2 regions of the Amycolatopsis sp. FBCC-B4732 genome follow, and region 1 is predicted to be linked to the other one. Evidence: riboswitches for the same ligand, from Rfam matches in the RefSeq annotation. Region 1 holds a riboswitch; the other holds the start of a gene.
The links. A riboswitch is a leader RNA that binds a small molecule or an ion and turns the genes downstream of it on or off. The one in region 1 is predicted to bind S-adenosylhomocysteine.
Positions count from the first base shown of each region.

Region 2: it holds a riboswitch for S-adenosylhomocysteine, as region 1 does, so the genes downstream of both, metH (methionine synthase) here and ahcY (adenosylhomocysteinase) in region 1, are expected to answer to the same signal.

Region 1 covers NZ_CP095376.1:3,834,201-3,850,103, reverse strand. The annotation lists gene MUY14_RS16505 (ATP/GTP-binding protein) at 1-38, shown strand, start outside; gene MUY14_RS16500 (styrene monooxygenase/indole monooxygenase family protein) at 58-1,284, shown strand; gene MUY14_RS16495 (Ku protein) at 1,359-2,258, shown strand; gene MUY14_RS16490 (hypothetical protein) at 2,334-2,540, shown strand; partial or broken gene MUY14_RS16485 (ArsR/SmtB family transcription factor) at 2,762-3,017, shown strand; partial or broken gene MUY14_RS16480 (cation transporter) at 3,036-3,468, shown strand; gene MUY14_RS16475 (hypothetical protein) at 3,496-3,651, opposite strand; gene ahcY (adenosylhomocysteinase) at 3,772-5,232, opposite strand; S-adenosyl-L-homocysteine riboswitch at 5,327-5,403, opposite strand; gene MUY14_RS16465 (GNAT family N-acetyltransferase) at 5,436-5,921, opposite strand; gene MUY14_RS16460 (hypothetical protein) at 5,918-6,571, opposite strand; gene MUY14_RS16455 (diiron oxygenase) at 6,629-7,519, opposite strand; gene MUY14_RS16450 (TetR/AcrR family transcriptional regulator) at 7,608-8,255, shown strand; partial or broken gene MUY14_RS16445 (helix-turn-helix domain-containing protein) at 8,316-8,709, opposite strand; gene MUY14_RS16440 (DNA polymerase IV) at 8,770-9,807, opposite strand; gene MUY14_RS16435 (DUF3040 domain-containing protein) at 9,823-10,086, opposite strand; gene MUY14_RS16430 (cobalamin-independent methionine synthase II family protein) at 10,335-11,396, shown strand; gene MUY14_RS16425 (LysE family translocator) at 11,399-12,031, opposite strand; gene ribA (GTP cyclohydrolase II) at 12,136-12,747, shown strand; gene MUY14_RS16415 (HNH endonuclease signature motif containing protein) at 12,913-14,136, shown strand; gene MUY14_RS16410 (MarR family winged helix-turn-helix transcriptional regulator) at 14,709-15,239, opposite strand; gene MUY14_RS16405 (MBL fold metallo-hydrolase) at 15,339-15,903, shown strand, end outside.
Region 2 covers NZ_CP095376.1:2,741,210-2,757,112, forward strand. The annotation lists gene MUY14_RS11680 (NAD(P)-dependent alcohol dehydrogenase) at 1-465, shown strand, start outside; gene MUY14_RS11685 (cellulose binding domain-containing protein) at 751-3,477, opposite strand; gene MUY14_RS11690 (sugar porter family MFS transporter) at 3,730-5,115, shown strand; gene MUY14_RS11695 (LLM class F420-dependent oxidoreductase) at 5,197-6,054, opposite strand; S-adenosyl-L-homocysteine riboswitch at 6,350-6,428, shown strand; gene metH (methionine synthase) at 6,443-10,072, shown strand; gene MUY14_RS11705 (FAD-dependent monooxygenase) at 10,054-11,205, opposite strand; gene MUY14_RS11710 (hypothetical protein) at 11,258-12,655, opposite strand; gene MUY14_RS11715 (AAA family ATPase) at 12,924-15,503, shown strand; gene MUY14_RS11720 (glycoprotein) at 15,634-15,903, shown strand, end outside.

The DNA.
Region 1 (15,903 bases):
GCCCGCGCGAGCTGGCCGGCAGCGTCCCGCAGGCCTGAACGAGGAGAGAAGAGCTTCATGCGCAGAGTCCTGATCGTGGGCGCCGGCCAGTCCGGGCTGCAGCTGGCCCTCGGGCTGCTGGCGAAGGACTACGACGTCACGGTGATGTCCGCGCGGACGCCGGAGGAGATCCGGGCCGGGCGGGTGATGTCGACGCAGTGCATGTTCAACGACGCGCTGCAGCACGAGCGGGACCTCGGGCTGAACCAGTGGGAGGACGAGACCGTCCGGGTCGAGGGCCTCGGCGTGTCGGTGGCGGCGCCGGACGGCGGCCGCGCGCTCGACTGGTTCGCCGAGCTCGACCACTACGCGCAGTCGGTCGACCAGCGCGTGAAGATGGCGGGCTGGCTGGAGCTGTTCGAGGACCGCGGCGGCAAGCTCGTCATCCACGGCGTGATGACGTCCGAACTGGACGCGCTGTCCCGGCTCTACGACCTGGTGATCGTCTCGGCCGGCAAGGGCGAGCTGGTCCAGCTGTTCGACCGCGTGCCCGAGCGGTCGCCGTACACGAAGCCGATGCGCGCGCTCTCGCTGGTCTACGCCCACGGCGTGCGGCCGCGGCCGGAGCACCCGGACAAGCAGGCCGTGCGGTTCACCATCGTGCCCGGCGTCGGCGAGCTGTTCATGATCCCGGCGTACACGCTGAGCGGGAACTGCGACATCCTCTTCTTCGAGGGCGTCCCGGGCGGGCCGTTGGACTGCTTCGGCGACCACCCGGCACCGGCCGAGCACTTCACGCGGCTGCTCGACCTGATGCGGCAGTTCGTGCCGTGGGAGTACGAGCGCTGCCGCGACGCCGAGCTCACCGACGGCAAGGCGGCGCTGGCCGGCGGGTACACGCCCGTCGTGCGCAACCCGGTCGGCATCCTGCCGGGCGGGGCGCGGGTGCTGGGCATGGCCGACGTCGTCGTGGCGAACGACCCGATCACCGGGCAGGGCTCGAACAACGCGAGCCACTGCGCGGCGACCTACCTGACCGCGATCCTCGAGCACGGCGACCGGCCGTTCGACGCGGAGTGGATGGACGCCACGTTCGAGCGCTACTGGGAGTACGCCCGGCACGTCACCGAATGGACCAACGCGCTGCTCCTGCCGCCGCCTCCGCACGTGCTCCAGATCCTCGGCGTCGCGGGGCAGAACCCGGCCGTGGCCCGCAGGTTCGCCAACGGGTTCACCGACCCGACCGACTTCCAGCACTGGTTCCTCGACCCCGCCAAGTGGGAGAAGTACCTGGCAGAGGTCTAGATCGGACTGTCGCCGGGGGACGATTCGGGCTACGGTAACTACCGAGCGTGAAGACGATCTCGGAGGTGCGTGGCATGCGGGCGATGTGGAAGGGCTCGGTGTCGTTCGGGCTGGTCAGCATCCCGATCCAGCTGTACGCGGCCACCGAGAACAAGAACGTCTCGCTCCGCCAGGTGCACGAGGCCGACGGCGGCCGCATCCAGTACAAGCGGTTCTGCACGATCGACGGCGCCGAGGTCCCGTACCCGGAGATCGCCAAGGGCTACGAGCTGCCCGACGGCGAGATGGTCGTGATCACCGACGCCGAGATGGCCGAGCTGCCGCTGTCCTCGCAGCGCACGATCGACGTCCTGGAGTTCGTGCCGCTGGAGTCGATCGACCCGATCCAGTACGACCGGACCTACTACCTGGAGCCGCAGAAGAACGCGGTGAAGCCGTACGTCGTGCTGCGGGACGCGCTGCACAAGTCGAGCCAGGTGGCCGTCGCGAAGGTCGCGGTCCGGCAGCGGGAGAGCATGGCGGTGCTGCGGGTGCACGCCGACGTGCTGGTGATGACGACGATGCTGTGGCCGGACGAGGTCCGCGAACCCGACTTCCCGTTCCTGCGCGACGACCCGCCGCAGATCCGCCCGCAGGAGCTGTCCATGGCCGGCTCGCTGATCGACTCGCTGGCCGAGCCGGTGTTCGAGCCGGAGAAGTACCACGACCACTACCGCGAGGCCCTCGAGGAGATGATCGAGGCCAAGGTCGCGGGGGAGGAGACGACCAAGCCCGCCGCGGTCACCGCGAAGGCGGACGTCGTCGACCTGATGGCGGCACTGCAGGCCAGCGTCGACGCGGCGAAGAAGTCGCGCGAGTCCGCTTCGGACGCGTCCACTTCGGAGGCGTCCGAGGAGGACGGGTCCGATGAGGACGCGAAGCCGGCGGCGAAGAAGAAGCCGGCCGCGCGGAAGCGGGCGCCGAAGTCCGCGTGAGCCCCGGACGGGTGGTCGCGCCGACACGCCGTCCCGGTCCCGGGCCCGCCCGCTTCCCGGTGGTACCAAGGACTCATGGAGTGTGCTTCGTGTGAGGCCCGGATCGACCACTGCCACGGCACGCTGGTGGTGCACCCGGAACGCGGGTTCGCCGAGTGCACCGACACCGCGTGCGCGGACCCCGATCGGGTGCGGCACGCGCTGATCGTCGACTGCCCGGCCCCCGGCGGCTGCGCCTGCACCGCCGCACCGGAGAAATCGTTGCTGCGCCGAGCTTCCTGAGCCTCCCGCCAGGATCCGCGAAGGCCTTCCCGCCGGGTGCCACGCGCCGGCCGGGGAGGCCTTCGTGGCGTTAGGACAGTCAAAGCGGTAACACGATCGTGTATGCAGCTGTGTACACGGGCTTGGCGATGTGCTAACACTAACGAGGTCCTTCGGCTCTCCCTCCCCCTCGGAGCCGGAGGACCCCTTATTTTGCGACGTGGGAAGCGGCACTCGCCCGGATCGGGCGCGCGCTGTCCGACCCGACCCGCTGCCGGATCCTGAGGGCGCTCGACGGTCCTGCCTACCCGGGCCGGCTGGCGGCCGAACGTCTCGAACCACCTGTCGTGCCTGCGCGGCTGCGGGCTCGTCGTGGCCGGCTACGAGGGGCGTCAGGTGCGGTACGAGATCGCGGACGCGCGCCTGGCCCGCGCGCTGCGGGAGCTCGTCCACGTCGTGCCGGCGGTCGAACCGCGGGACGAAGGCGAGCCGGCATGACTCGATTCCTTGATCTAAGTCGCCTCCGTGGCCGCGGTCTCCTGGCAGTTTTCCGGTGAGGACCCGGAAAAGCGCGAACGGCGGGCACTGAAAATGATCGCCCTGTCGTTTTTCGCGCTCGCGGGTTACGTCACGGTCGAGGCCGCAGGCACATTCTTCGGCGGTGCCGCGCCGGAAACCTCACGCACGGGAATCGTGCTCGCGGCGGTTTCGCTCGCCGTGATGCCCATCCTGGCCGCGGCGCAGCGCCGGGCGGGAGCTGGGGTCGGCCGGCGCGGTCGCGGATTCGCGGCAGACTTTGCTCTGCGCTTACCTTTCCGCGGTGCTGCTGGCGGGGTTACCGCTCAACGCCCTGTTCGGCTGGTGGTGGGCCGATCCGGCGGTCGCGCTCGCGATCGCCGTGGTGGTGCGAGAAGGCCGAACGGCCTGGCGCGGTCAGCATTGCTGCTGACGCGCCAGGCCGCGGGCCGTTCATTCATCAGTACCAGTGCGCACGTCCACCGATCCGGCGGCCGGTGCCGCCCAGGATGGCCAGTGCCACGCCGGCCACCGCGAGGATGATGCCGATGGTGTAAAGCACCGGGATACCCACGATGAACCCGATGATCAGGAGAATTACACCGAGAACGATCACTTTGACACACACTCCTTCGCATGGGTTCCGTCCGGCATGCCGGCCGGGCGGATGCGCTGTCACGGGGAGGATGGCCACTTTCGCGCTTCGGCAAACTGCGTCAAACGGAGCAATCTCGGATCAGTACCGGTAGTGATCGAGCTTGTACGGACCTTCGACGTCGACCCCGATGTATTCCGCCTGCTCCTTCGTGAGCTTGGTGAGTTTCACACCGAGTGCGTCGAGGTGCAGGCGGGCCACCTTCTCGTCGAGGTGCTTCGGCAGCCGGTGGACGTCGGTGGTGTACTCGCCGGGCTTGGCGAACAGCTCGATCTGCGCGATCGCCTGGTTGGTGAACGAGTTCGACATCACGAACGACGGGTGGCCGGTCGCGTTGCCGAGGTTCATCAGGCGGCCTTCGGAGAGCACGATGATCGCGTGGCCGTCCGCGAAGGTCCACTCGTGCACCTGCGGCTTGATCTCGTTCTTGACGATGCCCGGCAGCTTCGCCAGCCCGGCCATGTCGATCTCGTTGTCGAAGTGCCCGACGTTGGCGACGATCGCGTTGTGCTTCATCCGGCTCATCTGGTCCGCGGAGATGATGCCGAAGTTGCCGGTGGTGGTGATGAAGATGTCCCCGGTGGCGACCACGTCGTCGAGCTCGACGACGTCGAGCCCGTCCATCGACGCCTGGAGCGCGCAGATCGGGTCGATCTCGGTGACCGAGACCCGGGCGCCCTGGCCGCGCAGCGCCTCGACCGCGCCCTTGCCGACGTCGCCGTAGCCGCAGACGACGACGCGCTTGCCGCCGATCATCACGTCGGTGGCCCGGTTCAGACCGTCCACAAGGGAGTGCCGGATGCCGTACTTGTTGTCGAACTTGGACTTGGTCACGGAGTCGTTGACGTTCATCGCGGGGAAGAGCAGCTCGCCGTCCTTGGCGAGCTTGTAGAGCCGCTTGACGCCGTTGGTCGTCTCCTCGGTGACGCCGCGGATCTCCTTGGCCATCCGGGTGAAGCGGTCGCCGTCGGCGGCCAGGCTCGTGCGGAGGGTTTCCAGGACGATCCGGTACTCCTCCGGGTCCTCTTCGGACGGTTGCGGGACGGCGCCCGCGGCTTCGAACTCGACGCCCTTGTGCACGAGCAGGGTGGCGTCGCCGCCGTCGTCGAGGATCATGTTCGGGGCCTTCCCGCCGGCGAAGGCGAAGAGCTGGTCGGTGCACCACCAGTACTCTTCGAGCGTCTCGCCCTTCCACGCGAACACCGGGGTGCCCGACGGCGCGTCGACCGTGCCCTCGGGACCGACGACGACGGCCGCGGCGGCCTCGTCCTGGGTGGAGAAGATGTTGCAGGACACCCAGCGCACCTCGGCGCCGAGCGCGACCAGTGTCTCGATCAGCACGGCGGTCTGCACCGTCATGTGCAGCGACCCGGCGACGCGCGCGCCCTTGAGCGGCTGGCTGGCGGCGTACTCGCGGCGGATCGCCGTCAAGCCGGGCATCTCGTGCTCGGCCAGCCGCAGCTGCGTGCGGCCGGCTTCGGCGAGGGAGAGGTCGGCGACGGCGAAGTCGAGACCGTTGCGGCGTGCGAGTTTGTCACTCATTCCTCGAGCTCTTTCCTGAGGCTGGTTGCGGAGCGCGCGGGAGGACTCACCGGGGTGACGGCGGACGGCTGTGACACCAAAAAAGGCACCTCCCTCGCGGGAGGCGCCCTTGGATGCGTGTCGCGGGCCGAGCGTGGCGGAAAGAGTTCCGTCGCAGCGCCTCTCGGCCCGGGACCCAGGATGGCAAAGCCGCCGGGAAGCTGTCAAGCGAGCGAAAGGGCCATGAGAACGTCGTCGACATCGGTGCCGTCGATGCGGAATTCCCCGCGCAGCACGCCTTCCACGACGAACCCCGACCGCTCGTAGACCCGGCGGGCGGCGGCGTTGTGACCCAGCACGCGCAGCGTCAGCTTGCGGGCCCCGCGCCGGCGCGCCTCCGCCGCGGCCGCGTCCACCAGCCGTCCCGCGATGCCGAGGCCCTGGCGGTCCGGGTCGACGGCGAGCCCGCCGACCACCAGCACGTGCGCGTGGGCCGGGATGCCGAACCCCTCGGCGAGCCGGACGTACCCGGCGACGACGTCGTCGTGCTCGGCGACGAGGAAGTTCTCCGGCCGCGCGCCCTCGTCGAAGAACGGCGTGCCGGGCGGCGGCGGGGGAGCGGGGGACACCGTGGAGTCCCACGTGCGCTCGTCGATCTTGGCGAGCGCGGCTTCGTCGCCGGCTCGGGCCGGCCGGACGGTGGTCGTCACGAAAGTTCCTTCCAGGCTTCTTCGACGATCCCGGCCAGCTCGCGGGGGTCGCGGTTGCCCTCGGCCGAGATGCTGCGCAGCGTGACGGTCAGGTCCGGGCCGCTGCGCTGGCAGTGGGTGACGAACGACCGGTCGGGGTCCGGCGTCGAGCCCGCGGCCGCGGCGTCGTTGTGGACCAGGCACTGCACGGCGCCGACGCGCACCAGTTCGGTGCTCGGGGCGGCCAGGCCGAGTTCCTCGGCGTCCTCGTACGGCGCCACCAGCTCCGGTGACCCCGCGCGCACCGCGATCAGCTGGAAGCTGCGTTCCAGCCGGTCGTCCTGGTACTGCTGCACCACCGCGCCCGCGCCGCCGTAGGCCGCCGACGTCCGGGCGGCCGTTTCCCGGTCGGCTTTGTCGACGCGGGCGACCTGGACCTTGCTCTTCTCCACGTCGAACTTCGCGAGCGTGTCCTGGGTGCGGCCGAGCCCGCCGAGGCTCGAGGGCACGCTCAGCGCGCGCCCGCTCGGCCCGCCGAGCAGGGTCAGCGCCAGCCACGGCACGCCGACCAGCACCGCGCCGACGATGACCCCGATCAGGCCGGCGAACACGGGGTGGGCGAACGGCGAGCGCCGCGGCGGCGCCGGGGCGGCGGGGATCTCAGCGGTCACCCGGGCATCGTGGCGGAACCGGGCAATCGGTGCGAAGGGAATTCCGCCGTCAGTGCCTCAAACGAGATGGGCGCGCCGCCAGATGCCCTCCGACCGGCCGCCGATCAGCCCCGCGTCGCGCAGGAACGGCACGATCTTCTCGGCCATCCAGCGGCGCGTTTCGTGGAAGTGCGGGTTCGCGAGCGCCGCGGCCCGGCCCTCGCGCGGGTCGATCCCGACGCTGCGGTAGATCCGCGGGTCGACCATGCTGTCGATGACGCCGAACGCGACGAGCGCGGTCCGCACCCGGTGCCGCCGCAGGCTCGCCTTCGACAGCTTCGGCGTCTCCCGCAGCACCTCTTCCTTGGCGAAGCGGACGTGCCGCGCCTCCTCGACGACGTGGATGCGGTTGACCGAGCGGATCAGCGGCTGGATGCCGTCGTCGTCCATCATCGAGCGCTGCAGCCGGTCGGTGGTCTCTTCGGCGACGAGCACGCTGGCGAACATCGACGGGCCGGCCGCCGTCGCGCCGAACACCTTGGCGGCGCGGTGCACCACCTTCGGGACGCCGTAGCGCGGGACGCCGAGCCGCTCGGCGGTGCGGGCGAACATCACCGAGTGCCGGGTCTCGTCGCCGATCTCGGTCATCGCGTACTGCGCGTGCTCGCTGCGCGCGTCCAGGTCGAAGACGTACCGGGCGAGCAGCTGCATGAGGACGATCTCGAACCACAGGCCGACGCTCATGATGCTGGCGATCTCGTGCTTGGACAGCTCGATCCGCTGCTCCGGCGTCAGCCTCGCCCACAGCTCGGTGCCGTAGAGGGAGACGCGCTCGAGCGGCATGTAGGCCTTGCCCTCGGCGAGCGGCGCGGCCCAGTCGATGTCGACGTAGGGGTCGTAGGAGTTCTTCGCGGAGCTCTTGAGCAGACGAGCCGCGGTGACGTCCCGGTCCTGGGCCTCGACGCCCATGGCGGCCTCCGGAAAGTAGGGGGTACGCGATGTACTAGTTACTTCGGCGAGCGTACACCGGCGCGCGGGACTTGAGTAGGCTTCCCGGGTGACCAAGGTCGACGGACGGGCGGCGCGCTGGGCGGGCCAGCAGGAACGGCGGCGCGCGGAGTTCGTCGACGCGGCGCTGGCGGCCATCGCCGAGCACGGCCCGGAGGTCTCGACGGAGCAGATCGCCGAGCGCGCCGGCGTGGCCCGCACCCGGCTCTACCGCCACTTCGCCGACGCGGCCGACCTCCAGCGCGCCATCGCCGAGCGCGCGGCCGAGCTGGTGACGGCCGAGCTCGCCCCGCTGTGGCACCCGTCGGGCTCGCCGAACGAGATGATCTCGGCGGTCATCTCGACCCACCTGCGCTGGCTCACCGAACACGTCCACCTGCACCGCTACCTGCTGCGCACCGGCCCGGGCACGACGGACGTCCGCGGCACGATCGCCCGCCACCTCAGCGGCCTGTTCTCGGGCTACCTGACGGCGTTCGGCCTCGACCCGGCCCCGGCGGACACGATCGCGTTCGGCCTGGTCGGCTACGTCGAGTCGGCGACGACACGGTGGCTCGACCACCCGGGCACGTTGAGCTTGGCGCAGCTGACGGACCAGCTCACGGGCACGATCTGGGCGATGCTGGACCACACGCTGAGGGCCGGCGGGGTGGAAGTGGACCCGGACCGGCCGTTGCCGCTGCCGGAGGAGTTCTAGGTTTTCTGTCCGGGAGGTTGGTCAGCCGGGTGATGGGTGGCTTGCGGGAAGCGGGCGTGGGCCCAGCCCTCGCCAGGGTCTGGTGGAAGCGCTCGATCTTGCTGTTGGTCTGTGGCTGGTGGGGCCGGGTTCGTTTCGGGGTGGTGCCCAGCTCGGTGCAGGCCTCGCGCCAGGCCGGGGACCAGGCGCTGTTGTCCGATGACACGCGTTCGACGGTGACGGTGTGGTCGGCGAATCAGGTGAGCGCGCGGTGGAGGACACCGACGGCGGTGTCGGCTTTCTCGTCGGGGATGGTGCCGAACTTGGTGACGTCGATGCGGGACAGGCGGTTGCCGCGGTCGGTCATCCCGGTCACGCCTTCGGTGCGGTAGCGGTCGGCCCATTTGCGGGCGGTTTCGTTGGTGACCATGAACATCTTCGCCGCCGCTGTGCAGGTCCAGCCCTGCTCGACGACACGAAGGCCTCCGGTGGGTGAAGCGGTTCCTCAACAGCTCCACTTCGCCTCCGAAGGCCTTCACAACTGGTCCTCGTCCTCCCGGACGAACTCGGCCCGCACCCCCAGCAGCCGTACCGCGCGGGTCAGCTCGAACATCCCCAGCACCTCGCGCGCCGCCCGGTCGATCTCCGCCGCGTCCGAGGTCGGCTCCGGCAACGTGATGCTGTGCGTGTGGGTCAGGAACGGCACGAACCGCACCTTGACCGCGATCCGCGCCGCCGGGCGGCCCTCCTCCAGGACGTCCTGGGTGACCCGCTTCGCCAGCGCCGAGACCTCCGCCGCCATCTGGGCCGGGTCGGTGAGGTCGCGCTGGAACGTCGTCTCGCGGCTGCGGGAGCGCGCGACGTACGGGGTCGCGCTGACGTCCGCGTCGCTGATGCCGCCGCCGAGCAGCCGCAGCCACGGCCCGGTCTTCGGGCCGAACCGCGCGGCCAGCGCCGCCGCGTCCGCGCCCGCCAGGTCGAGGACGGTCTCGATGCCCAGCTCGGCCAGCTTCTTCGCCGTCTTGCCGCCGATGCCCCACAGCGCGTCGGTCGGGCGCCCGGCCATCACGGCCCACCAGTTCTCCTGCGTCAGCCGGTAGATCCCGCCCGGTTTGCCGAAACCGGTGGCGAGCTTGGCCCGCAGCTTGTTGTCGCCGATCCCGACCGCGCACGACAGGCCGGTCTCGCGGGCCACGGCGGCCTTCAGCTCGGCCGCGAGCGCCTCGGGGTCGTCGGCTTCCGCGCCGAGGAACGCCTCGTCCCAGCCCAGCACCTGCACGACGACCGGGAACTCCCGCAGCACCGCCATCACCCGCGCCGACACCTCGAGGTAGGCGTCCGGGTCACTGGGCAGGAAGACGGCGTCCGGGCAGCGCTTCGCCGCGAGCCGCAGCGGCATGCCGGACTGGATGCCGAACTCGCGGGCTTCGTACGAAGCGGTCGCGACGACGGCGCGTTCGGTGGGGTCGCCGTTGCCCCCGACGACGACGGGCTTGCCCGCGAGCTCCGGGTGGCGGGCGACCTCGACCGCGGCGATGAACTGGTCGAGGTCGACGTGCAGGACCCACTTCACGGGCCCAGTCTCGCCTCAGACCCGGTGCCGCGCCACGTGGGTCCAGACGGTGCCGGTGAGCGCGATGATCCCGCACAGCGTCACCCCGGGGTCGGGCAGGACCAGTCCCACGACCAGCAGCGTCACGGCGACGACGTCGAGGAAGATCAGGAGGGTGCTCCGGAGCGCGCGCGACTTCGGCCGCTTGCCGTCGCGCAGCGCGGTGGCCAGATCGGGGTCGCTGAGCTCGAGACTGCGCTCGATCTTCTCGAGCTCGGTGCGATCGTGGTGACTGAGCATCGGGGTACTCCTTCGGCGCCGAACCCGCCGTGTCGCCAGAGCGAATACCCAATCGTCCTCCGAACGAACCGCCGAACGTCTTCTGATTTCGTGCTTTTTGCTGCTCCGACCGGGTGATCCGCGCTCCGTGACCGCCCGCGAGCACGTTAAGTTGCCTTTCGAACATGGCCGGTGACGGCCCGGGTGACGGATGGGGGCCGTTGTGTCCTCTTCGCGCGCCTGCACCTTCAAGCAGCTGGAGGACCTCGATGACCCTGCCCACCGAACCGATCGGCAGCATCCCCCGCCCGGCGTACCTCGTCGAAGGCCTCGGGGAGTTCGCCGCCGGGCGGATCGACGCCGCCGCGCTCGCCGAGCTGGAGAGCCGGGCGCTGGCCGACACGATCAGCCGGTTCGAGGAGACCGGGTCCCCGGTGCTGACCGACGGCGAGCAGGGGAAGCCGAGCTTCGCGACGTACCCGCTGGCCGGACTCACGGCGCTGGCCCCGGACGGCGTCGTCATCCCGTTCGCCGACGGCCACACCCGCCGGCTGCCGCGGCTGACCGCGGGCCCGTTCCGCTACGCGACCCACGCGGACGAGTACCTGACGCGCGCGAAGGCGGTCACGGCCAAGCCGGTCAAGCAGGCGGTGATCGCCGCCTCCGCGCTTTCGCTGATCTACCCGGCCGACGGCATCGAGGGGTACTCGCAGGAGCAGTTCGTCGCCGACCTGGTGAACGAGGCCGAGGCGGACATCCGGCGCAGCCTCGACGCGGGCGCGGACAGCGTCCAGATCGACTTCACCGAGGGCCGGCTTTCGCTGAAGCTGGACCCGTCCGGTGGCCTGCTGCGCCAGTTCGTCGACCTGAACAACGCGGTCCTCGACCGCTTCACGGCGGAGGAGCGCGCGAAGATCGGCGTCCACACCTGCCCGGGCGGTGACCTGGACTCGGTGCACAGCCTCGACGTCGACTACGCGGGCCTGCTGCCGGCGCTGTTCGACCTCAAGGCCGGGCGCTTCTTCGTCCAGCTGGCCAGCGAGCCCGACCCGGACCGCGCGCTCGGGATCATCGCCGAGAACCTGAAGGCGGACCAGCGGGTGTTCGTCGGCGTCATCGACCCGATCGACCCGCGCGTGGAGACCCCGGAGGAGGTCCGCGACCGGGTGCTGCGGGCGGCCCGGTACGTACCGGTCGACCGGCTGGGGACGTGCGACGACTGCGGGTTCTCGCCGTTCGCGGACGACACGTCGACTTCGCGCGACCTCGCGTTCGCGAAGATCAAGGCCCGGGTCGAAGGCACCCGCCTGGCGGCCGAGAAGCTCGGCTGAGCTCACGCCGTCGTGGCGGCGACCTTGAGGCCGAGCCCGACGAGCAGGCTGCCGAGGACGGCGTCGAGCCCGCGCCGGACCCGGCCGTTGCGGAAGACCTTCTTGAGCGCCCCGACGACCACGGCGAGCGTGACGAACCACAAGACGGTGCCGGCGGTCGCGATGGCGGCGAGTTCGAGGGTCTGCAGGGTCGAGCCGTCGGCGGGGAGGAACTGGGGGAGCAGGGCGAGGAAGTAGACGGCGACCTTGGGGTTGAGCAGGTTGGTGAACAACCCCTGCCGGAAGGCGGCGGCCGCCTTGAGCGGCTCTTCGTCCGCGTCCGCCCCGAGGTCCCGGTACTCCCCGCGCCGGACGGCCAGCCAGGCTTTGACCCCGAGGAAGACGAGGTAACCGGCCCCGACCAGCTTCACGACGGTGAAGGCGACCGCGGAGGCGGTGAGCACGGCGGCGACCCCGAGCGCGATCGCCACGACCCAGGCGAAGACCCCGAGCGCGATCCCGAACCCGGCGGCGATCCCGGCCCGCCGTCCCCCGGTGAGGGACGACCGGGTGACCACGATGAAGTCCGGACCGGGGGACATCGCGCCCAGGATGACGACGAGGAGGAAGGAAGCCGCGGTGGCGCCGGGGATCATGGCCCGAGCTTACGACCGCCCCGCCACCGGTTTTCCCGCATGCCGGTGTTCGAATTTGAACTTCGTGTAGGGTCGATCTTGTGGGCGAATCCAGGGGCGACGACGTGACGGCCGAGGTGCGGACCCGGGTGCGGATCCCGCTGCGCCTGCACGGCGGCGTCGAGGTCGACGCCGAAGCCGTCACCTTCCGGGGGCTCTCGGACGGCGGGGAGCACTTGGCCTTCGTGCTCGGTACGCCGGGGGAGGTTCCGCTCGTCCGGCCGCACTCCGAGTGTCTGACCGGGGACGTGTTCGGGTCCGCTCGGTGTGACTGCGGGCCGCAGTTGGCTGAGGCTGTCGAACGGATTTCCGCTGCGGGTGGTTACCTGCTCTACCTGCGGCAGGAGGGGCGGGGGATCGGGCTCTACAACAAGCTCGACGCCTATGCGCTGCAGGATGACGGTCTTGACACCTATGCCGCCAATGCCGCGCTCGGGTTGCCTGAGGATGCTCGGGACTACGCCGTTGCCGCGCAGATGCTCAAGGCGCTGGGGGCCGGGGAGGTCGATCTGCTCTCCAACAACCCTGACAAGGCTGCTCAGTTGCGGGCTGCTGGGATTGGGGTGCGGGATCAGGTGCCTACTGGGGTTTTCGCCACTGACAACAACGTTCGGTACCTGCGGGCGAAGGCTGAGCAGACTGGGCACACTCTGCGCTTGCCTGGGATTGCCAGTTAAAAGCCTTTTTCGGCTTTACTGATACGGCTTCGCCGGGGCGTGGGAAATCGGCGCTCGTGGTGGTTGCGTTTTTGTGGTGGTCGGCAGTGCCGATTCCCCACGCAACGATCATCGCCACCTGATCGAGTGATGAACATGTGGTCGATGGCCGGGTAATCTTGTTGTGTGGACAGAGAAGCGGTGTGGCAAGCGGACGCGGAGGCTTTGGCCGACCGTCTCCGTGGGCTGCTCACCGTGGTGCGGTCTGCCGAGGCGGAAATCGGTACTCTGCTGGTGGAAATCGAATCCCGCGGGGTTATGGAACTGTTCGGCTATCGCTCGGTTGCCCGGTTGCTGGAGCACCTCGCGGAAATTCCCCACGCGGCCGCCCAGCGCACCGTGGCCCGAGCCCAGGCTCTCACCTCTGCGCACACCCTTGACTCCCCGGCCGCTGTCGCCCCCGCCACCGGCGCTGCCGCTCTGACGGGTGCCTTGAGTACCCCGATGATCGATACCATCATCGAGGCTGTGTCTCGGATCCCCGTCGAGCACCGCGACTCCGCCGAACAGGACCTGCTCGCCTTCGCCGCCGACGCAGGCCACAAACAAGTCGCCGCCCTCGGCGCCCGGATCCTGGCCCACCTCGACCCCGACGGCGCCGAGCCCGAGGACACCGAACCCGCCGCCCCGGCCCGCGAACTGTCGCTGCGCCGCAAAAGAACCGGAACCTGGGAACTCACAGGCCGGTTCGACGACGAGACCGGCACCCGCGCGAGCGCCCTGCTCGACGCCCTGGCCGAACGCCGCACCGCCGACGACGGCGGAGACTTCCGTTCCCCGCAGGAACGCTACGGCGACGCCTTCTCCGACGCCATCGACCTGGCCTTGAACTCCCCAGAGCTGCCCGCGCAGGCCGGTGAACGCGCCCACGTGATGGTCGCGGTGTCCCTGGACGACCTGAGATCCGGGCTCGGCCACGCGACATTGGGCGACACCGGCTTGATCTCGGCAGTCGAGGCCCGCATCCACGCCTGCGACTGCAAGCTGATCCCCACCGTCCTCGGCGCCAGCAGCGAACCTCTGGACTTGGGTAGAGCCCGTCGCCTGATCTCACCCGGCCTCCGCCGAGCCCTGTTCCTGCGTGACCGAGGTTGCGCGTTCCCGGGCTGCCATCGCCCACCGCGGCACTGTCAAGGTCACCACATCCGTCACTGGGCCGACGGCGGCCCCACGGATCTCGCGAACCTGGTTTTGTTGTGCGCGCATCACCACCGGCTGATGCACCGCTCGGGTTGGCAGGTCCGCCTCGCCCCCGACGGCCACCCCGAGTTCCTACCCCCGGTGTTCCTGGACAAGCACCGAAAACCCCGGCGCAACAACCTGCATCAGCCACTGCCCTTCGCGGCTTGATGGGATCGGCCCGTAGCCACCAGGCTCCGGGCCTACACCCATGCGCTGCCCCGCTTCGCGCCGGCAAGCCCATTCGCCGATGCTCCAGCGGATCCATCCACCGACACCGTGCCACAGCGTCTGCTCGTCGTCTGGTCGATCGGCTGCTGTGGTGGCAGCCCGTCCTCGTCTACGGGATCATCCAGGCCAAGGCATCGACCGCAGCTCGTTCACCGCTTCACGCTTGATCGCTCGGACTGCAGGCGGGCGCCCATCCGCCGCAGTGTCCGCTCGTCATGCGCACTAATCGCCCGGACGAAGTCAGGTGCTGAGCCCGTCTCCGCAGCTGCTTGTCGCCGTCTTTCATTGGCTATCCGGGCCAAAGCATCGTCGGGTCGTGAGCTGGGCGGTGGGTCGCCGTAGTGATTGCGTGCCATGGTGCACCGCTCCGTGCCGTGAGGTGCCCGCCGCAGCTGGTCATCATCGCCACGGTCCGCGCCCTCGTCAGCTGGACGAAGGGGCAGTCAGGCGTTCGTTCACGGCTCAGCCGTCCGGGCCGCCGCTGCTGCTCGTCCGAATAAAGGCCTCGCCGGCTAGGTCAGTCGCTGGGCTGTCGCCGCTGCCGGGCCGGTTGTCAGCTTCTCGAGCAGGCCGATCAGCACCGTTCGCTCCTCCGGCGTGAGCGAAGCCGACCACGCCTGCTCGCGGGCGTTGTGCTCCTGGTACGCCTCCGCCACCGATGCGCGGCCCTCCTTCGTCAGGTCCAGCTCGACCGCGCGGCGGTCGCGGGGGACCGCCGCGCGCGTCACCAAGCCGTCGCGCTCCAGGGTCTTGACCAGTGCCGACACCGCCGCTCGGCTCATGCCCGCCAGGCGCGCCACGTGGCGGGACTCCAGGGGGCCGGCCAGCCACAGCACGAACAGCACCCGGAACCCTCCCCAGCTCCAGCCCCGGGGGCGGTGGACCGTCGACTCCCAGTCGTAGACCAGGGCTCCGGCGAGGCGGTGGAGGGTCAGGCCGAGGCGCATGGCCACCGGGTCGGTTGCGGGGAGCTCGGCCTGCGTCTTCCCGATCGCGTAGTCGACGAACGAGAGGTAGTCGAGGTCGGCCGGTCGGTCGGTCATGCGGCCAAGGTTAGGCGACGCGGGGGTTCCGTGCGGCGGGCCGGCGGGCTAGCCTGGCCGAAAGATAGTCAATCCTTTGACGATCAAGGAGCCCGAGCCGTGACGAAGAAAGCTTTCGCCTCTTCGGCCGACCTGGCGGAGAAGGCGCAGACCCTGGAAGTCCTGGACGACGGGGTCTACGCGCTGACCGCCGAGGGCGACCCCAACATCGGTGCCATCGAGGGCGAGGACTTCCTCGTCTGCTTCGAGGCGCTGGCCACTCCCGTCGCGGCCCGTGAGTGGCTCGCCAAGCTGCGGGAGCACACCGGCAAACCCGTGCGCTACCTGGTGCTGAGCCACTACCACGCCGTGCGCGTGCTCGGCGCCTCCGCGTTCGACGCCGAAGTCATCGTCGCGCACGAGAACACCCGGGCGCTGGTCGCCGAGCGCGGGAAGGAGGACTGGGCCAGTGAATTCGGGCGGATGCCGCGGCTGGCCAAAGGCGCGGACTCCGTCCCCGGCCTTACCTGGCCGACGCTGACCTTCTCCGACCGGCTCACCATCGACCTCGGTGGCGAGCGCGGCGATCTCGTCCTCCAGTACTGCGGGCGTGGGCACACCGAAGGCGACATCGTCGCCTGGCTGCCGCGGCAGAAGATCCTTTACGCCGGTGACCTCGTCGAGG
Region 2 (15,903 bases), 1.1 Mb from region 1:
CTCGGGGGCGCGCACGTCGTGTCGACGTCCGGCTCGGACGAGAAGCTCGAGCGGCTCCGCGAGCTGGGCGCCGCCGAGACGCTCAACCACGCGACGACGCCGGAGTGGGGTGCCGCGGTGGCCCAGCTGACCGGCGGCGGCGTCGACCACGTCGTCGACGTGGGCGGCGGCGGCACGATCGGGCAGTCGATGCTCGCCGCGCGCTACGGCGGGCACGTCAGCGTCGCCGGCGTGCTGACCCACGAAGGCGGCGCCGACCCGATCCTCGTGCTGGTCAAGCAGCTGACCCTGCGCGGTCTGACCAACGCCTCCCGTGAGACGTTCCAGGCGATGAACCGGGCGATCGAGCACACCGGGCTCCGGCCGGTGATCGACCGCCGGTTCGCCTTCGACGAGGTCGAAGAAGCCCTCAAGCACCTCGAGTCCGGTAGCCACGTCGGGAAGGTCGTGCTCGAAAGCGCCTGAGCGGCCCCGGGCCCCGGGTAACTTTTGCCGTCCCGGCTGGGTATTTGTGTACCCCGGATCGTTCTTTTCGCAGGTCAGCGGGGGTGTGCCCGGGCAAAAAAGTCGGGTTTCGGCAGGAATGGCGGCTGTCGGCGGCACCGGGGAGAGTGGTGTTCACCAGGACATCGCCCGAGCAGGCTGCGGCTGCTCAGGCGGAACGTCCGGGACTGGGGGCGCGGGGAGGGGGTTTCAACCGCCTGGGGGTGGGTTGAAACCCCCTTCCCGCCCGCGCCCCCCCCGGCGGGCTCAGGAAGTGGTGCAGGCCCGGCCGTTGAGCGAGATCGCCGTGGGCCTGGTGTTCGCCGTGCCGGACGTGCCGGTGAACCCGAACTCCGCGCTGCCGCCCGGCGGGATCGTCTTGTTCCAGCCCGCGTCCACCGCCGACACCGCCGTGCCGGTCTGGGTGACCTGCGCGTTCCACGCCTGCGTCACGCGCTGGCCGTCCGCGAACGTCCACGCCACCGTCCAGCCGGCCACCGCGGCCGTGCCGGTGTTGCCCACCTTGACCGAGGCCTGGAACCCGCCCTGCCACTGGTTCGTGACCGTGTAGGCCGCCGTGCACGAACCCGACGGCACCGGGGTGGTCGTCGTCGTGGGCGGTGTGGTCGGCGTCGTAGTGGTGGACGTGGTGGTGGTCGTCGGCGGTGGCTCGGTGCCCCCGGAGTCGCCCACGATCACGCCGCGCCCGTTCGTGCCGACGTAGACCCGGCCGTACACCCGCGGGTCGCCGCTCAGCGCCGCGCCGATGTTGCCGTACTGGTGCCGGTCGTCGTTGATCCGCGTCCACGATCCGCCCGCGTCGTCCGACCGGAAGATCCCGCGCACGCCCCCGATCTTCGCGATCGTGTATAACGTCGCATACGTCCGGCCGGTGGCGGCCTTGCCGAACCCGATGTTGTCGGCCTCGGTGACCCCGCTCAGCTTCGTGAAGGACGCTCCGGAGTCGGTCGAGTGCCAGAGGCCGTACGCCGTGCCGGAGCCGCCGGCGAGCCAGACGTCGCCGGTCACCCCGGGCATCGCCTTGAAGTGCGCGGAGCCGGTGGGCAGGCCGGTGGCCGCGGTCGCGGTGAAGGTCGCGCCGCCGTCGGTGCTGACGTAGAACTTCCCGGCGGCGAACCCGTAGAACCGCTTCGGGTCGACGCGGTCGGCCTCGACGACCGCGCCGGCCGGGATGCCCGCGGACGCCGTCCACGACGAACCGAAGCCGACCGAGTAGTTCACCGGGGTGCCGTCCGGGCTCCACACGAACCGGCTGCCGTCGGCGGCCGCGGCGACCGTGCCGCCGCTCGCGCCACCGGACGGCTCCGCGCCCTGGAACCAGTTCTTGCCGCCGTCGGTGGAGAAGGCGATCCGGTTGTCGTTCGGCCGCGCGCCGCGGTCGAGCGTGCCGGCGCGGACGATCGTCGCCGGGGTCAGCTCCGCGTAGTCGAGGCTCGCGGTCGTGGTGAAGACCGGCTGGGTGTACATGGTGGCCGGGACGGCGTCGAGGCTGTCGTGCCGGAACCCGCCGATGTCGCCGAGCCCGGAGAGCAGGGCAGCGCCCGACGGTGGGCTGATCAGGTCGAGCACCGCGGTCTCCTCGAGGCCGCCGACGACCGGTTTGAGCGTGAACTTCCCGCCGCTGTCCCACTTCGTGAGGTCGGTCGTCCCGTAGATCGTCGCGCCGGTGCCGTAGAGGAAGTGGTTCGAGTCGAAGGGGTCGATCTCCGCGGACTCGGTCATCCAGCCCAGCTTCGGCGACGGCACCGGGGGAGCGGCCGGGACGCCGAAGGTCAGCCACGGCACCGAAGAGATGTCCTGGGTGAACCGCTGCGATCGGTCGGGGTAGCTCGTGAAGTCCCAGATCCGCGTCCAGGTGGCGCCGCCGTCGGTGCTGCGGAAGAAGATCACGTCCGGCCACCACGACACCTGCGTGGCGACCATGAGCGTGTTCGGGTGCTGGCGGTCGATCGTCAGCCCGCTGTAGCCGAAGTAGTCGTCGGTGCTGTCGGACGGGATCGGGCTGATCCGCGTCCAGGTACCGGTCTTCGTGGCGTACTTCCAGACGTCGCCCTTCGCGCCGTCGTAGGGGCCGCCGGTGTCGCTGGTCGCGAGGTAGAGGTAGCCGCCGACCGGGTCGAGGACGCCCTTGTGCGCCAGGTACCCGGTGGGCTGGCCGGCCAGGCGCGCCCAGGTCGTGCCGCCGTCGGTGCTGCGGTAGACGGTGTTCTGCTTGTCCGCGACGCCGACGTAGATCGTCTGCGTGGTGCTGCCGCGGGTGCCGGTCGACGGGTCGAACGTCACCCAGGTGACGCCTTCGTTGTCGCTGGAGTAGCCCGACGGGTCGCTCGGGTCGGGCGCGTAGGTGCCGGGGTTCGGGAAGGCGGTCACCTTCGCCCAGGTGACGCCGGAGTCGGTGCTGCGCCAGAGCCCGTTGCCGCTCGGGGCGCCGAGGTAGAGAACGCTGTCGCGGTTCGGGTCGATCGCGAGGCGCTCGCCCATGCCGCGGCCGGGCATGTTGCCGCCGAGCTTGAAGGGCAGCGCCGCGGCCTGCCAGGTGGCGCCGCGGTCGGCCGACCGGAGGATCGCGCCGGTGTTCGGGTCCCAGCTGTTGGTGTACATCCCGGCCGCGACGTAGACCCGGTCCGGGTCGACGGGGTCGGTGGCGAGGCTGACGACGCCGTTGTGGCCCCAGTCGGTCCAGCCGACGGAGTCCAGCAGCGGGAGCCAGCGCCCGGTCGAGGGGTTCCAGCGGTAGGCGCCGCCGATGTCGGTGCGCGCGTAGACCAGTCCGGGTTCGGTCTGGTTGAAGACGATGCCGGGGACGAACCCGCCGCCGCCGATCTCGGCGTTGCGCCACGTGTAGGCCGCCGCGGCGGCGGGGGCTTCCGGCGCGCCGGCGGTGATCGCGACGGCGGCCGGCAGGAGGAGGGCGAGCGCGGCCGCGAGGAGCCGGCGAGCCCTGGGTGCGCTGGGGGAAAGCAGTCGTCTCACGTCGGCCTCCACGGCTCTGGGAGCGCTTCCAGAGGGACGGTAAACCAGCGTTCGGAACGTTGTAAAGCGTTCGACGATTTCGTCGTCCGACACTGTCCACAGTGGATTCGAAGGCGCTTGAGAGCGTGTCACGTATGTGAACGACGATCAGGTGACTGAATTGTTATCGCGCACGGCCTTGTCGGGCTTTTTCCGGCGTGTGAGTGTGGTGCCCGCTGGCTGGACTGGACCTACGAAAGAGGCGACCCGGCAATGACGCAGACAGCCCCGGCGCGGCACATCAGCCGGACCACTTTGTACTTCTTCGGCGCGCTCGGCGGCATCCTCTTCGGTTACGACCTCGGCGTCATCTCCGGGGTGCTCCCGTTCATCGGGAAACTGTGGGCGCTGACCAGCTGGGACAAGGGCGTGATCACCGCCAGCCTGTCGGTCGGTGCCATCGTCGGTGCGCTGTTCTCCAGCCGCACCAACGAAGCGCTCGGCCGCCGCCGCACGATCATGGTCGCCGCGGCGATCGTCATCGCGGGCACGCTGGCGGCGACGTTCTCGCCCACGTTCACGCTGCTGGTGCTGTCCCGCTTGATCATCGGCCTCGGCATCGGGCTTTCGTCTTCGACGGTCCCGACGTACTTGTCCGAACTGGCGCCGGCGCGGCTGCGCGGCGCGATGGGCGCGCTGAACCAGATCTTCATCGTCACCGGCATCCTGATCGCGTTCCTGGTCAGCTACTGGCTCGGGCCGATTTCGGCGTGGCGCTGGATGTTCGCCGGCGCGATCGTCCCCGCGGCGATCCTGCTCGTCGGGCTGGCGTTCCTGCCCGAGACACCGCGCTGGCTGGTCAAGAACGGCCGCGAGGAGGAGGCCCGGCGCGTGCTGGCCAGCGCCCACGGCAACTCCGTGAACCTCGACGAGGAGATCACGACCATCCGCGACGTCATCCGGATGGACACCGAGGAGAAGCCGCGCTTCCGCGACCTGTTCGCCGGCTGGGTGCGCCCGATGCTGTTCGTCGCGGTGCTGCTCGCGGTCGGCCAGCAGTTCAGCGGCGTCAACGCGATCAACGCCTACTTCCCGACGATGCTCATCGGCCTCGGCTTCGCCACGCAGGCGGCGCTGCTGTCCGGTGTGCTGCTGGGCGTGACGAAGTTCCTGTTCACCGCGTGGGTCGTGTTCGTGGTCGACCGCTGGGGCCGCAAACCGCTGCTGCTCATCGGCAACGTGATCATGGTGCTGACCCTCACCGCGGCGGGCCTGGTCGTGCTCAACGTCCACGACACGTCTCTGCGCGGCATCCTGATGCTGGTGATGATGGTGCTCTACCTGGTCGGCTACGAACTCGGCTGGGGCGCGGTCGTCTGGGTGATGATGTCCGAGGTCTTCCCGCTCAAGGTCCGCGCGGCGGGCATGGGCGTGAGCAGCGTGGTCCTCTGGGCCGCGACGGGCATCGTGAGCGCGGTGTTCCCGATCATCTCCGACCCGAAGTCCCTCGGCATCGGCGGCTCGATGTTCCTGTTCGCGGGCATCAACGTGGTGCTGTTCGGGCTCACGAAGTGGCTGGTCCCGGAGACGAAGGGCCGCTCGCTGGAGCAGATCGAGCTGGACCTGCGGGCGCGGCAAGGGGTGGCGGCCGAGAGCTGACCCGCCCGGCGGTGCCGCGAATGACTCATCCGGGACCTCGGACGTCCCGGATGAGTCATTCGCGACCTCCGCGAACCGGCTTCAGCCCACGGGTGCGGCCAAGCCCAGCTTGCCGGCGAGGCGGCCGACCCACGCTTCCACTTCCTCCGGCGCCCGGTCCGGCAGCCCGAAGATCGTCTCCGTCACCCCGAGCGCGTCCAGGTGCGCCAGCCGCGAAGGGTCCGGGCGCTCGCCCAGCGCGCAGATCCGCGGCGCTCCCGTGCGTCCCTCCGCGGCCCAGATCTCGTTCAGCAGCGCCACGTGCCCGTCCAGGTCGGTGTCCGCCGGGGTCGTGATCCAGCCGTCCGCGTGGCGGGCGATCCAGCGGAACGTCTTCTCCGTCGGGCCCGCCCCGAGCAGCACCGGGACGTGCGCCTGGACCGGCTTGGGCCACGCCCAGCTCGGGCCGAACGACACGAACTCCCCGGCGTAGGCGGCTTCCTCCTCCGTCCACAGTGCACGCATCGCCTCGAGGTACTCGCGCAACGCCGTGCGGCGGCGGTTGCCCGGGACGCCGTGGTCGTTCAGCTCGTCGACGTTCCAGCCGAAGCCCGTGCCGAGCGTGACGCGGCCGCCGGAGAGGTGGTCGAGGCTGGCGATCGTCTTGGCCAGGGTGATCGGGTCGCTCTCCACCGGCAGGGCGACCGCCGTGGACAGCCTGATCCGCGATGTCACCGCCGCGGCCGTCGCCAGTGCGACCCACGGGTCGAGGGTGCGGCTGTAGCGGTCGTCGGGCAGGGACGCGTCGCCGGTGCGGGGGTGCGGTGACTCCCGCTTGACCGGGATGTGCGTGTGCTCGGGTACGTAGAAGGTGGCGAATCCGGCGGCCTCCGCGACACGCGCGGCGGCCGCCGGGGTGATGCCCCGGTCGCTGGTGAACAGCACGATTCCGTAGTCCACGGAGCGAGCGTATTAGAACGTGTTTCAGTTTTCAAGGTTGCCGCTCGCTCGCGGGGGGTCGCCGGTCGAGTACGGTTGGTGACCGGGTCCACGACCGGTCGAGCGGCTCTGGACGCGCGGCGGGTGCGCAGGCGGGGAGCAGTGCGGCGGAGGGCGTCACGGGCACGGTGGGTGGGTCCGCGACCGAACGGGGAGGCGACGTGTCAATCCTTTGTGGACGGAGAGTGTCCCAGCCAGTGGACGCCCGGGCGGGGCGGGATGGCGTGCGCGGCCCGGGATCCGATACCGTGGACCACAGGCCGAGAGGCGCTGCAACGGACCACCGGGTCCGCCACGCTCGGCCGGGATTGACCAACCAAGGGCGCCTCCCGACAAAGGGAGGCTGCCGGTGAGTACCCCGCGAGAGTCCGAGGCGCGCCTGCGCGAGCTGTTCGACCAGCGGGTGGCGGTGCTGGACGGCGCCTGGGGCACCATGTTGCAAGGTGCCGGGCTGACCCCCGCCGACTACCGCGGCGACCGCTTCGGCGAGCACACCCACGACGTCACCGGCGACCCCGACCTCCTCAATCTCACCCGCCCGGACGTCATCCTCGACGTCCACCGCCAGTACCTGGCCGCGGGCGCGGACATCACCACGACGAACACCTTCACCGCCACCAGCATCGGCCAGGCCGACTACGGGCTGCAGGACCACGTCCACGAGATGAACGTCCGCGGCGCGCAGCTCGCCCGCCAGGCCGCCGACGAAGCGGGCGGCAAGTTCGTCGCCGGCTCGATCGGCCCGCTCAACGTCACGCTCAGCCTGTCGCCGAAGGTCGACGACCCGGCGTACCGCGCGGTCACGTTCGAGCAGGTCAAGGCCGCATACGCGGAGCAGATCGCCGGCCTCGCCGAGGGCGGCGTCGACCTGCTGCTCGTCGAGACGATCTTCGACACCCTGAACTGCAAGGCCGCGATCGCCGCCGCCCGGGAGGTGGCGCCGGACCTGCCGCTGTGGATCTCGGTGACCATCGTCGACCTGAGCGGCCGGACGCTCTCGGGCCAGACCGTCGAGGCGTTCTGGAGCTCGATCGAGCACGCGAAACCGCTGGTCGTGGGCGTGAACTGCTCGCTGGGTGCCGAGGAGATGCGCCCGCACGTCGAGGAGCTCGCCCGGATCGCCGACGCCTACGTCGCCTGCCACCCCAACGCCGGGCTGCCCAACGCCTTCGGCGGGTACGACCAGACGCCCGAGGAGACCGCCGGGCTGATCGGCGGGTTCGCCCGCGACGGCCTGGTCAACCTGGTCGGCGGCTGTTGCGGCACGACGCCCGCGCACATCGAGAAGATCGCGGCGGCCGCGAAGGGGATCGGCCCGCGCGAGGTCCCCGCGCCGCGCACGCACACCCGGTTCAGCGGGCTCGAGCCGTTCGGGATCGGCCCCGACACCGGGTTCGTGATGATCGGCGAGCGCACCAACGTCACCGGCTCCAAGCGGTTCCGCCGGCTCATCGAGTCCGACGACCACCAGGCCGCCGTGGACGTCGCGCTGGAGCAGGTCCGCGGCGGGGCGAACCTGCTCGACGTCAACATGGACGCCGACCTGCTCGACTCCGAGCAGGCGATGACGACGTTCCTCAACCTCATCGCCACCGAGCCCGAGGTCGCCCGCATCCCGGTGATGGTCGACAGCTCCAAGTGGACCGTCCTGGAAGCCGGCCTGCGCTGCCTGCAGGGCAAGGGCGTGGTCAACTCGATCAGCCTCAAGGAGGGCGAAGAGCCCTTCCTGGCCCAGGCCCGCACCATCCGCAACTACGGCGCCGGCGTCGTCGTGATGGCCTTCGACGAGCAGGGCCAGGCCGACACCGCCGACCGCAAGGTCGAGATCTGCGGCCGCGCGTACGACATCCTCACGCAGAAGGCCGGCTTCGCGGGCGAGGACATCATCTTCGACCCGAACGTCCTGGCCGTCGCGACCGGCATCGCCGAGCACAACGGCTACGCGAAGGCGTTCATCGACGCCCTGCCCCGGATCAAGGAGCGCTGCCCGGGCGTCCACATCTCCGGCGGCATCTCGAACCTGTCCTTCTCCTTCCGCGGCAACGACGTCGTCCGCGAGGCGATGCACTCGGCGTTCCTGTTCCACGCCGTGCAGGTCGGCCTGGACATGGGCATCGTCAACGCCGGCCAGCTCGCGGTCTACCAGGACATCCCGAAGGACCTCCTCGAACTGGTCGAGGACGTGCTCTTCGACCGCCGCGAGGACGCGACCGACCGGCTGGTGGCCTTCGCCGAGAACGTCAAGGGCAGCGGCACCAAGCGCGTCGTCGACCTCACCTGGCGCGAAGGCACGGTCGGGGAGCGGCTGTCCCACGCGCTGGTCCACGGCATCGTCGACTTCATCGAGGACGACACCGAAGAGGCGCGGCAGCAGATGGCCCGCCCCCTCGACGTCATCGAGGGCCCGCTGATGGACGGCATGAAGATCGTCGGCGACCTGTTCGGCTCCGGGAAGATGTTCCTGCCGCAGGTGGTCAAGAGCGCGCGCGTGATGAAGCGGTCCGTCGCCTACCTCGAGCCGTTCATGGAGGCGGAGAAGGAGAAGGCGCGCCAGGAGGGCCGGCTCGCCTCGACCGGCGGCCAGGGCAAGATCGTGCTCGCCACGGTGAAGGGCGACGTCCACGACATCGGCAAGAACATCGTCGGGGTCGTGCTGGGCTGCAACAACTACGAGGTGATCGACCTCGGCGTGATGGTGCCCGCCGGCAAGATCCTCGACACCGCGGTCACCGAAGGCGCGGACGCCGTCGGGCTGTCCGGGCTGATCACGCCGTCGCTGGACGAGATGGTCGCCGTCGCCACCGAGATGCAGCGGCGCGGGCTGAAGCTGCCGCTGCTGATCGGCGGCGCCACGACGTCGCGCCAGCACACCGCGGTCAAGATCGCCCCGGTCTACGACAACGTGACCGTGCACGTGCTGGACGCCTCCCGCGTGGTCGGCGTGGTGTCGGACCTGCTCGACGCGGACCGGTCCATCGTGCTGGCCGAGAAGAACCGGGCCGACCAGGAGGTGCTGCGCGAGCAGCACGCGAACAAGCAACGCCGCCCGATGCTCACGCTGGAGCAGGCCCGCGCGAACCCGGAGAAGGTGTCGTTCGACGGCCTGCCGACCCCGGCGTTCACCGGGCGCCGCGTCGTCGAGCCGAGCATCGCCGAGCTGCGCGAGATGGTCGACTGGCAGTTCCTGTTCCTCGCCTGGGAGCTCAAGGGCAAGTACCCGGCCATCCTGGAGCAGCTGGTCGCCCGTGAGCTGTTCGACGACGCGAACACGCTGCTCGACGAGATCATCGCGAACGGCAGCTTCCGCGCGAAGGGCGCGTACGCGTTCTGGCCGGCGCACCGCGAAGGCGACGACATCCGGCTCGACGGCGACTACGCGCACGTCGGCTTCCCGATGCTGCGGCAGCAGACGTCGAAGCCGCTGGACCGCGCGAACCGCTGCCTCGCCGACTACATCGCCCCGGCGGGCGACCACCTCGGCGGCTTCTCGGTCACCATCCACGGCGCCGACGAGCTCGCCGCGAAGTACGAAGCCGAGCAGGACGACTACAAGGCGATCATGGTCAAGGCGCTGGCGGACCGGCTCGCCGAGGCCTTCGCCGAGCACATCCACCTGCGGGCACGCCGCGACTGGTTCGAGCCGGACGCCGAGCCGTTGCTGGCGGACCTGCACGCGGAGCGGTTCCGCGGCATCCGCCCGGCGCTCGGCTACCCGGCCAGCCCCGACCACAGCCAGAAGCGGGAGCTGTTCGAGCTGCTGGAGTCGGACGAGCTGGGCATGGCGCTGACGGAGTCGTTCGCGATGACGCCGGCGGCCAGCGTGTCCGGGCTGATCTTCGCGCACCCGGAATCGAAGTACTTCACCGTCGGGCGGCTCGGCCGCGACCAGATCGAGGACTACGCGCGCCGCAAGGGCGTCGAGGTCGCCGAGGTCGAGCAATGGCTGCGCCCCAACCTGGCCTACGAGCCCGGGGCGTAGTCCTTCAGCTCGATGTCGGTGGCGAACCTGTCGGTCGCCTTGAGCATCAGGCCGAGCAGGAAGCGGGACTTGAACGTCCAGTCCCGCAGCTTGATCCGCAGCGGTGACGGCGGCGCGAGGAACGGGCCCGCGCTGCCGCGTTGCGAGATCTTGGCGTAGCCGCGGAACTGTTCTTCGTAGCGCGCGAAGGCCACGCGGTGGTCGCCGCCGGCGGCGAGGAGCTCCCCGGCGAGGACGTACGCGCCGACCAGCGCCAGCCCGGTCCCGAACCCGCCGAGGGTGTTGCCGTAGGCCGCGTCGCCCAGCAGCACGACGCGGCCGCGGGAGTAGCGGTCGATCGTGACGCGGCTGAGCGAATCCAGGTAGAACTCGCGGGCTTCGGGGACCTTGGCGATCAGTTCGGGCACCCGCCAGCCGGCTCCCCGGTAGGCGTCGGCCAGCAGTTTCCGCTGCCGCGCGGTGTCCGTGCGGTCGTAGGCCGGCTCCGGCGAGGCGAAGACGAAGAACGCCGACGCCTTCGGGCCGCCGACGGCGGTCATCCGGCCCGGCTCGTTGTACATCACCGCGTCGCCGTCGGCGACGTCCTCGCCCAGCTCGGCCAGCGCGTAGTGGTACCCGAGGTACTCGACGTAGTCGCGTTCCGGGCCGAACGCCAGCCGCCGGACGTTCGAGTGGATGCCGTCGGCGCCGACGACCAGGTCGAACCGGCGCGGCTCGGCGGTGGCGAAGGTGACGTCGACGCCGTCCGCGGTCTCGGTCAGCGCCGTGATGGTGTCCCCGAAGAGGTATTCGCAGTCGCTGTGCGCGTAGAGGATTTCGGCCAGGTCGCCGCGGCGGATCTCGATGTCTCCGCCGGTGAACTCGCCGGGGATGACCGCCTGCGGCTTGCCGGCGGCGTCGATGATCGTCTGGTCCTGCCCGCCGGTCTGGCGCGCGAGGACGTCGTCGAGGATGCCCATCCGGTCGAGCACGCTCCGGTGGGTGGCGCCCTTGAAGTCGACCGCCTGCCCGCCGGGCCGCACCGCCGGAGCGCGTTCGTCGACGGTGACGGTGCAGCCGTAGCGGGTCAGCCAGTGGGCGAGCGCGGGACCGGCGATGCCGGCGCCGGAGATCAGGACGGTGAGGTTCTTCATGCCGCCGAGCTTCGCCAGGGACGCTTACCGGTCCCTGACGAAGCGCTGACGGCTATTCGGCGGCGCCGGTCAGCAGCGACTGGTACCAGGCGTCGTACGGGTGGTTCGTCGCCGGGTAGTTCGCCAGCGGCGTCGTCGCCTGGCTCGCCGAGTCGAAGTCCCAGCCGCGGACGAGCTTGCCCGACTGGCGGGCCGAGGTGATGAACGCCGACTCCGTCGCGGGCGCGCCGTAGAACAGCGCGCCCTGCTGCAGCTCCGCGCTGTCGCCCTGCTGGAACTCGTCGAACGCGACCTGCCGGTAGCGGATCCGGTCGCCGGTGACGCCCGCGGTGTCCGCGCGCAGGGTGTTCGACGGCGTCGGCCCGTCGGCGCCGGTCCACACCCGCACGCGCCGGGAGCCGCTGGTGGCGGTGTCCTTGGCGAAGCGGGCGTCGGACGTCTTGGCGTTGCCGGTCCAGGCGACCGTCGTGGCCGACAGGGTGCCGGTCCAGTTCCAGTTCTGGCTGCCGCTCTGGCTCTGGTGGATCTCCCGCAGGTGCGTCGCGTCGGTGAACGCGACGGTCGGCTGCACGCCGTTGTCGTACTGGTGGGAGGCCTGCCAGGTGAGCTCGCCGTCCGCACCGAGCTTGCCGACGTGGTACCAGAGCGTGGTCGCGGTCTGCGACTGGTGGACCTCGACGAGGTCACCGTTGTCGTTCAGCGCGACGGCCGGGGTCTGCCCGCTGTCGTACTTCCCGTGCCGCAGCCAGGTGACCCGCCCGTCGGCGCCGTAGGTGCCCGTCCAGTACCAGAGCGCGCCGCCGCCGGAGTCGTGCACCTCGACGAGCTGGCCACGCCCGTTGAGCGCGACCGCGGGGTGGTAGCCGACGTCCCTCTTGTACTCGGCGCGGCTGGTGCCGTCGCCGGACAGCAGCGGCAGCACACGCCCGCGCAGCGCGTCCACGGTCGGCTGCCCGGCGGGGTAGTCCTGCGCCCGCAGCAGCCGGCTGCCGAAGACGGACTCCAGCTCCTGGTTGACGGCGGTGAGGTTGCCCGCCGCGAACGAGGGGTTGTCGGTCAGGTTGTCCTTGAGGTCGAGCATGACGACGATCGGCGCGGCGGCCGGGTGCTGTGCCGACCAGGTGTTCACCGCGGTCAGCCAGTCGCGCAGGTCGTTCGACGCCGGGTTGCCGCCGCTGTGGTCGACGAGGTTGCCGGGGGAGTCGTGGCCGACCCCGTAGTCGTGGGTGCTCGCGTAGCCGTTGTCGTGGACGTCGAGCTCGATGAACCGGACGCCGTGGTCGAGCTGGTAGGCGATCGAGTTCTTGGCGCCGTCGACGTTGCCCGAATAGCTGTTGTGCGTCGCCCGGAACACCGAAGCGGTGAACGGCGGGCTCGCGGCGTGGGCCGTGCCGGTCAGCAGCGCGGTGGTGGTGAGCGCGGCGACGGCCAGTGCGGGCAGGCGGATCATCCTCGGGTCCTCACGTCGGGGAACGGGGTGTGTCCATCCTGGCCGTTGTGCGAGTGGTTGTCTTGAATTCCGTGAAAACGGTTGATCACGGTGTCGGGAGAATACCCGGAAAATGCTCACGGAATAGCAGATCAAGTGTCCGATCTGTCGGGTTTGTCGAGCCGCTTGGCGAATTATGCCAAATCGCTTCGCGCATTCGGGTACTTGGCGGGCCCCTTCGTTGTCATTATCCGGAGAACAGCTGTGCGCGGGTGGGGAGGCAGTGGGTGTGGCGAACGACTGGCCGCTGGTCGGCCGCGAACAGGAGCTGGCGTTCGCGCGCCGGGCGCTGGCCGACGCCGAGGTGTGCGGCCTGCTGCTGACCGGGCGCGCCGGTGCCGGCAAGACCCGCTTGGCCAAGGTGCTGCTGGCCGAACTGGCCGCCGGCGGGGCGCGCACGCACTGGGTGCGCGCGATGTCGTCGGCGTCGACGATCCCGTTCGGCGCCTTCGCCCACCTCCTGCCGGGCAGCGCCGACGGCACGGCGGACCGCGCGCACCGGCTGAACCAGGTCGCGGGTCACCTCACCCGCGGCGCGGAAGGGCGGCGGCTGGTGCTCTGCGTCGACGACGCGCACCTGCTCGACGACCTGTCCGCGACCCTGGTGCACCAGCTGGCCGCGACGGCGTCGGCGTTCGTCATCGTGATCGCGCCGCACGGCGTGAGCGTGCCCGACCCGGTGTTCGCGATGTGGAAGGACCGCGTCGCCGAGCGCCTCGACGTCGGCGAGCTGAGCCGGTCGCAGACCATCGAGCTGATCACCGCGGCGCTGGGCGGGCGGCTGGAGGACGGCGCGGAGCACCGGCTGTGGCACCTGAGCCTCGGGAACCCGCTGTTCCTGCGCGAACTCGTCCAAGGCGGGCTCGACAGCGGTTCGCTGGCGGCCACGGACGGGCTGTGGCGGTGGAGCGGCGCGCTCACCGCGACCCCGCGGCTGGTCGAGCTGATCGAAACCCGCACCGACCGCGTCGACGCCGACGAACGGCGGCTGCTGGAACTGCTGGCGTTCGGGGGGCCGCTGGGCTGCGAACCGCTGGTCCGGCTGGGCGCCGCGAACGTCCTCGCCGCGGCCGAGCGGGCCGGGCTCGTCGTTTCGGAACGCACCGGGCGGCGGCTGAACGTCCGCCTGGCGCACCCGCTCTACGCCGAGGTGATCCGGCGCCGGACGTCACCGCTGCGGCAGCGCGACACCTACCGCATCCTGGCGAGGACGCTCGACCTGACCGGCGCCCGGCGCGCCGAGGACAAGCCGCGGCTGGTCCGCTGGCGGCTGGCCGCCGGGCTGCCGACCGACCCCCAGCTCGTCCGCGCCGTGGCGGAGACGTTGCTGCGCAAGGACTTTCCGCAGGCCGAGCAGCTGGCCGCGGAAGCCGTCCGGCTCGGCGGCGGGTTCGCCGGGAAGTACCTGCTGGCCCAGGTCCGGATCGCGGGCGGGCGGCACGCGGACGCCGACGCGCTGCTGGCGGAGCTCGCCGGCGAGACGGTGTCGGACGCCCAGCACGCGCGGGTCGCCGGGACGCGGGCGCGGAACCTGGCGTTCGGCCTGAACCGCTTCGCCGAGGCGGAAGCCGTCCTGGACACGGCGGAGACGGCGGTGTCCGGCCCGGCCGACGAACTGGTGGTCGCCCGTGCGGCCCTGCGCGCGGCGGAAGGTGCGTGCCGCGCGGCGCTGGACCTGCTCGGCCCGGTGCTGGACCGCAACCCCCGCGGCGACGCACTGCGCCTCGGCGCGTTGGTCGTGGCGGCCGGTGCGCTGGCCGAGTCCGGCCGCACGGAGGCGTGCCTCGGCGTCGTCGAGGAGGGACTGGCGATCGCGGTCGCCGACGCGTCCGCGCCGGGCGCCCGCGTCCGGCTGGAGCACGCGCGGGTGGTGGCGCTGTGCCGCGCGGGCCGGCTGGAGGAGGCCGAGGACCTGGCGGGCGAGGACTACCGGGACGCGGTCGGCGACCGCTGGGGCCCGGCACTGGCGGCCGCGGCGGCGTCCCTCGGCACGGTCGCGCTGGCGTACGGGAACGTGCGCGGGGCGATCCGGCGGCTGCGCGAAGCCTTGGCGGTGGAGGGACACGACCAGCCGCACGAGTTCCGTCCCGCGGTCCTGGGCGCGCTGGCCCGGGCGTCGGCGATGGCCGGGCAGGTGGTGGAGGCGGACCTGCCGGGCCCGCTCGGCCGCTGGGCGGCGGCCTGGACAGCGGCGTCCCGCGGCGAGCTGACCCGCGCGGCGGCACTGGCTTCGGAGGCGGCGGCCGAGGCGGAGTCGACGGGCCGGTCGGCGATCGCGGCCGAGATCCGGCACGACGTGGTCCGCTTCGGCGTCCCTTCGTTCGGTTCGGACCTGGACGGTCCGCTGGTGGCGTGCTACTCGGCGCACGCACGGGCGCTGTCCTCAGGGGACGCGGTCGCGCTGGACGCGGTGGCGACGGCGTTCGCCGACATCGGGGCGCGCCTGCTCGCGGCGGAGGCAGCGGCGGAGGCGGCCCGGGCCCACCGGGCGGCGGGCAAACTGGGGAGCGCGGTCGGTGCGGCCCAGCGGGCGCAGTCGTGGCTGGTGTCCTGTGAGGACGCCGCGACGCCGGCGCTGGCGTCGCTGGACACCCCGCTCGACCTGACGGTCCGGGAGCTGGAGATCGCCCGCCTGGTGGCGACGGGCTTGACGAGCCGCGCGGTGGCGGACCGCCTGGTGGTGTCGGTGCGGACGGTGGACAACGTGCTGCACGGTGTTTACGCGAAGCTGGGTATTTCGGGACGGCGCGAGCTGGCTTCGGTGGTGGGGCAACCGGAGCCGGGGAGTAGCGCTTCGGCCGGCCCGTAGGTAGCCGGCGGCGCGGGGGCCGGTGAAGCCGAGTAGGCCGCTACTCATGACCGGAGCGGTTCCGGGCCCAAGACTGGATGACAACGGAGGGGCACGGGCTTCACCGATCCGAATGTCAGGAGTGCACACGATGACGACTTCATCGGGCGACGTTTTCCAGAACGAGCAGGGCACCGGGGGCGGCGGTCAGTTCAACGAGCAGGCGTCCACGGGCGGTTCGGGGAACATCTTCCAGAACGAGCAGGGTTCCGGGGGTTCCGGGGGCGACCAGTTCAACGAGCAGGCCTCGACGGGCGGTCGTGGGGACATCTTCCAGAACGAGCAGGGCTCGGGTGGGCACGGTGGGAACCAGTTCAACGAGCAGGCCTCGACGGGTGGTCGTGGGGACATCTTCCAGAAC